Regions from separate parts of the Bacillus sp. AP8 genome, predicted to be linked through region 2. Evidence: riboswitches for the same ligand, from Rfam matches in the RefSeq annotation. Region 2 holds a riboswitch; the other holds the start of a gene.
The links. A riboswitch is a leader RNA that binds a small molecule or an ion and turns the genes downstream of it on or off. The one in region 2 is predicted to bind lysine.
Positions count from the first base shown of each region.

Region 1: another riboswitch for lysine. It lies ahead of BN349_RS18385 (Na+/H+ antiporter NhaC family protein); the one in region 2 lies ahead of BN349_RS07385 (amino acid permease).

Region 1 is NZ_CAPG01000076.1:63,795-67,002, forward strand. It holds gene BN349_RS18385 (Na+/H+ antiporter NhaC family protein) at 52-1,632, opposite strand; lysine riboswitch at 1,762-1,944, opposite strand; gene BN349_RS18390 (HD-GYP domain-containing protein) at 2,063-3,151, opposite strand.
Region 2 is NZ_CAPG01000029.1:36,900-40,107, forward strand. It holds gene BN349_RS07375 (DMT family transporter) at 1-800, shown strand, start outside; gene BN349_RS07380 (DUF6509 family protein) at 818-1,111, opposite strand; lysine riboswitch at 1,375-1,555, shown strand; gene BN349_RS07385 (amino acid permease) at 1,723-3,120, shown strand.

The DNA.
Region 1 (3,208 bases), on a different contig from region 2:
AGCATGGGGCCTCTCAAAAGCATCACTTTTGAGAGGCCCCTTTTAAATGAATTATTCAATTATATCTTCTCCAACCACAACTGTTTTCCCTTTCTTTGAAAGAGCCATTAGAGCAACCAAAGTACCCGCTAGTACAATTAGTAAAGATAATGATACACTTCCAGTAAATCCAAGTAAAAGGAATCCAATCGCAGCGAAACCGGCACTTATTAGTGCATAAGGTAACTGAGTCATAACATGATCCATATGGTCACAGCCAGCCCCAGTAGAAGATAGAATCGTTGTATCTGATATTGGTGAACAATGATCTCCAAATACCGCACCAGCTAACACAGCTGCTAATGATGGCAGTAACATACTTGAATCCATAGTAGCGACGATATCTCCTGCTAACGGTAAAAGGATACCGAATGATCCCCACGATGTTCCTGTTGATAACGCCATAACACCTGCTATCAAAAATAAAATAAACGGTATAAAAGCAATATTTAAATTAGATTTTTCAACAAATCCTGCTAAATAGCTACCTGTTTCTAATGCACCTACTAAATCAACGATGACCCAAGCAAATAACAAAATGTATACAGCTGGAAGCATTGACTTAATTCCTTCTATTACACCTGTGAAAAACATGCTTCTATCCACGGCTTTTTTAGAATAGACTTGTCGAAAGAATAAAATGATCGTTACAACTAAACCAAATAATCCTCCATAAAATAATGATGTCGGTACGTCCGTATTCTCAAACATGCCTAATACAGTCACATTTCCTTCAATTGCCTTACTACCTGTCCATAACATTGCAGATACAGTTCCTACCACTAATGCAGCAATCGGTACTAATAAATCTGCAACAGAACCTTTTTTACTAACAGGTAAATCACTTTTTAACTCTCCTGGTGCTTGTTTATCAGGATTAGAAACGATTCCGTCCTTAATTGCTCGATCTTCATGAATTTTCATCGGACCAAAATTAATGTTTTTCCATGAAGTATAAAACACTAATAATAGAGATACCCAAACATAAAAGTTCATGGGTATCATTTGAATAAAAGCTGAAAAGCCGCTTATATCTAATGAATTCGCTGCTAAAATAGGAGCAAGAATGGCAATGATGTATGCTCCCCAGCTAGAAACTGGTGATACGACACAAATTGGAGCTGCAGTTGAATCAATAATATAAGATAGCTTAGCTCTTGAAACCCTATTTCGATCAGTTAAAGGTCTTGATATTTGTCCAACTGCTAAAGCATTAAAATAGTCGTCAATAAAGATAATAATTCCTAAAATCGCTGCTGTTATCTGCGCACCCGTTCTTGTTTTAACTCTTTTTAAAGCCCATTCTCCGAAAGCTCTGCTTCCACCTGAAATGGATACAAATGCAGTAATACATCCTAAAATAAGTAAAAATAAAATAATATACACTTTGCCTGTGTTAACGGATCCATCCACGATAAATAATTGTAAAACTGATTTTCCAATCGTAGCTAACGAATCCATAGGATTAAAGTTAGCTAATAGCAATGCAGCTGTAGCAATTCCTAAACCTAAAGATAATAAAACCTTTCTTATTAAAAGAACCATAATAATGGCTACTACTGGTGGTAATAAAGAAAATATTGTGTTTTCCATGCTGTTCTCTCTCCTTTAATAAAAGTTAAGGGCGGTGAAGAGCTTGCATTTCAGTTCTTGGACAAAAATAAAAAGGATAATGATAGAAAACAACCTATCATTACCCTTTGTAATGTATGTTATCGTCCATCGCTCTGTAGCTCACCATTATAAAGATAATCTTTATAATGACAGTGCTGTCCTTATTCAAGACAACCCCAGTATCATATGCCTGACTTCAAATGATACTTCGGCAAAACTTCCTTTTAGCTGTGATCATAGTTGTCATCCTCACAACAGCCTACTTTTAAGTTTTGCACCTCTACCCCATGCGGTGATAGTAGTTCAATATTTAATTTACTTTTCTAATATAACAATTATAAGACTTTATTTCAACTTTTTATATAAAAATTCCGATAATAAATTATAGTAATATTTATTAAGCAACACTCTAATTCGTTATACAATCGACTATCATTACATCTAAGCACTTCATTAAATCAATTTCGTATGGTTGAACATCATGATTTCCATTATCTTTTATAATTCGAACAACTGGTCGATCACTAATTCCATGATTTTGTTTGGAAACGATACCAATTCGCTTATCATTCAATTTCACAGTTAAACCAATTGGATATATAGCAACAGCTTTTCTAAATGCCTCAATGATTTCTGTATCAAACAAAGTTCCTGATCCAGAATAAAGAATTTCTAAACCTTCATGAGGGAGCAACGCTTTTCTGTATACTCGATTAGAGGTGACTGCATCAAAAACATCAGCAACAGCCAAGATTTTAGCAAAAAAATGAATATCTTTATCTTTTAATCCTCTTGGATATCCAGAACCATCTATTCGTTCATGATGCTGATAGGCACAATGTGCGACTAGTAATGGAACCGTGTTTACTTCTTTTAATATTTGAAAGCCTTCTTCAGCATGTGTCTTAATTTCTTCATACTCTTCTTCCGTTAACTTCCCTGGCTTCAGTAAAATTTTTTGCGACACTTTCATTTTACCAACGTCATGTAAAATAGAGCCTAATCCCAGGATCTCCAATTGCTTTGGATTTAGCTTTAACTCCATTCCAATTGCCAAAGCATATAGCGTTACATTATAGGAATGGGTAAATATATATGAATCATGAGTATAAACATCTGCAAGAATCGTCAATAAACCTTTTTCTGCTGTCATCTCTTTCATAATTCCTCGAATAAGTCCCATAAGCTGTTTGGAGTTTTTTTCAAAGATATAAGATTTTGCGGCTTGCGTTCCCTTCTTATCACTTTCAAGAAAAATACTTTCAATCGACTCAATGGCTTCAAATCTTAAACGTTCTGAGACCGTATTTTCTGGATTAATATTTTCACTTTTTGGATCTTCTATATATACATAAAGAACACCTAATTCGATCAATCTTGTAACCAAGCTTTCCGATAGGACTACCCCTTCATTTAATAAAACTTTATTTCGCTCGTTATAAATGGTCTTTCCCAAAATTGATTTAGGTATTACATGATTTGTGGATATCAGTCTCATTAAAGTCTCCTATGATTAATTTCTTAAATTCATTCACTATCTTTTTAAACGGAAAAT
Region 2 (3,208 bases):
TATTTGCAGGCTATCGATTCTTTCTTTCAGCACTATTAATCTTTTTATTCTATTTAATAATTGGTAAAAAGAATGAATTACGATTTGAAAAATCATCTGTAAAAATCATCATCGTTTTAGGAATTTTGATGACATTTTTGCAATACTTTTTCTTTTATATCGGTTTGTCACATGCAACGGGAATCCAAGGAAGTATCATTTCTGGTACAAGTTCTTTTTTCCAAATCATCTTTGCTCATTTTTTACTAAAAGATGATCATCTTTACCCTGCCAAAGTAATTGGACTACTTGTTGGTTTTTGTGGAGTTATCATCACTTATATTCCAAAGGGTGATGTAAGTTTTACAATTGGCTATGGAGAATGGCTGGTACTTGCTTCCATAGTTATTGCTGCATATGGAAATATTGTAACGAAGCGTGCATTGGCCAATTGGAGAGCACATTATCTATCAGGTTATGGAATGTTAATTGGTTCAGTGTTACTCCTTCTATTAGGTATGTTTCTAACCGATTTCACATTTTTCACATTTTCTATTAAAGATCTAATTATGTTGCTTTATTTAGCCTTTTTATCAGCCGCTGCTTTCTTACTTTGGAACAACATTTTGAAATATCATCAGGTAGGGAAAGTAACGTTATTTAACTTTCTTATTCCAGTATTCGGGGTTTTCTTAAGTGGGATTTTCTTAAATGAAGCAATAGGAATTACAGCAATTATAGGATTGATATTAGTAACTCTAGGAATCATTTTTGTAAATGCGAAATCTATAATTAAAATTAAAAAAGAGCACCAGAATTAATGTCTGGTACTCTTTTTTTACATTTCTTCAGAATAATGATCTTTACAAAATGTGTTCAGTACAGAGATTTCATCATCTTCTAATTCGAAATCCAAAAGCGTATTTTCTGAACGTTCAAACAAATCATATGTAAGAATCTCTTCTTTGTCTCCATCGACAAGAAAAATCACTTTAGCATATACTCCGTTTTCATGATGTAATTCATCATCTTCAGGAACATCTAAATATAACAAAAACTCATATCTATTTCCGGGTAAAATTCCAAATTGATCGTTAATCAATTGGATTTCATATTCTGTAATAGTAATCATCTTAAACATCCTTTCTCAATTCCTTAACTTATTATATCCTTAAAGCTTTTGTAAGGAAAGTAGACAATATTCAATTAAAGTAAGCAATTAGCGGCTACTCATAACTTTCCGGATAAACTGTTTAACAAGTTAACCTTATCTATATATTCAGAATAGTTTTAAATTAATAAAAAGATAAAGGATATGGCGTAAATGGTTGACATATACATCTTAAGTAATTACTATATTATTATATTAATAATGATAGAATCTCCATCAGATCACGGTGGGGTAGAGGTTGCGATGTTTAATAGTACATAAACAGAGAGACAGAAAACTCAAAGACGTTTATGGAAAGGAACCATCGCCGAAGTGCTATAGTTTTCTGGCTATAGTGAACTGGGGCTACATCATAATAGGTGTAGAACTGTCATAGTTTAAATGCTATGAAGAGCTATCACAACAAAGTCTGGTGTCCATTTGATTTGTACTCTTATTACACACCAACTTATTGGTGTGTTTTTTATTGTAAAAATAGCAATTACTCTACCACTGATGTTTGGATATCTACTCTATATTAATAACAACTAATGTATATACTTTACAACATAAAAGTATAGAGGGAGTATACGATGAAACAACAAAAATTAGGATTTTGGATTTTAACTTCATTAGTAGTTGGAAACATGGTTGGATCGGGAATCTTCATGTTACCACGTACATTAGCCGAGGTGGCAAGCCCTGCAGGCGTTATGCTAGCCTGGATATTTACAGGACTCGGCGTTCTTTTTGTAACATTAGTTTTTGGGAATTTAGGTAAAAGAAAGCCCGAACTAAATGGTGGTCCACAAATATACGCGAAAGAATTATTTAAAAAAGGATCACAAGCGGCCCAATTATCCGGGTTCATGGCAACATGGGGTTATTGGATTGGGAATTTAGCTGGAAACATTGCTATTATTACAACTTTTGCTAGTTATTTATCCACTTTCTTCCCGCAATTAACAAACCAAGCTGAACTATTTACGATTGGTAATTTTACTCTAAAAGTAGGAAATGCTTTAACTTTTATCGTTTGTAGTCTATTACTATGGGGTGTACATTTTATTGTTATACGAGGAGTTGGCAGTGCAGGTAAACTAAACCTATTAGCAACAATTGCTAAAGTAAGTGGTTTTGTCTTTTTCATTATCATTGGCTTAACCGCATTTGAAGCTTCCAATATCACACCTTTCGTTGCCGAAAATGTTAATTCTAGTGGTCATTCTGTTGGGCTATTAGGACAAATAAATGCCGCTGCAGTTGCAACTCTTTGGGCTTTTGTAGGAGTTGAATCAGCAGTAGTCTTTTCCTCACGTGCGAAAAAACCAACTGATGTAAAAAAAGCGACAATTCTTGGATTACTTATTGCCTTAGCCATTTATATTGGAATTAGTTCATTAGTTATGGGATTACTACCAAAAGAAGAATTACTTATGTCTGAAAAACCATTAATCGATGCCATTATTACGGTTATGGGTCCGATTGGCGGTAAACTACTAGCAGCATTAGGATTGATCAGTCTATTAGGTTCAACGATTGGTTGGACTATGTTAACAGCTGAAGTGCCAAGTGCAGCTGCAAAACAAGGGCTATTCATTCCTAAATTTATGAAAGAAAATAGCAAAGGATTTCCATCCTTTTCACTAATTTGTACGAATATTTTAGGCCAAATGTTTATTTTTTCAACGATTTCAAATTCTATTTCACAAGCTTTTGAGTTTATTATTTATATCGCTACATTATCTTATTTAATTCCATATCTTATAGCTACGACATTCCAAGTAAAACTCGTTATTACTGGAGAAACATATAAAAATGGTCAGGGAAGAATTACAGATATAATAGTCGGTACGCTAGCGTTCTTGTACTCCGTATATGTACTAATTGCAGGTACGGCCGATCTAAAAACCTTTTTATTTGGAATGCTTTTATTAGCAAGTGGTATACTATTTTATCGATATGTTAAAGAAAATAAAGTAATTGAATAATTTATAACGAAAAACACGATATAAAAATATCGTGTTTTTTATTTACGAAACGTCTACGTTAATATTCGGTGAACCTTACTCGAAAGCG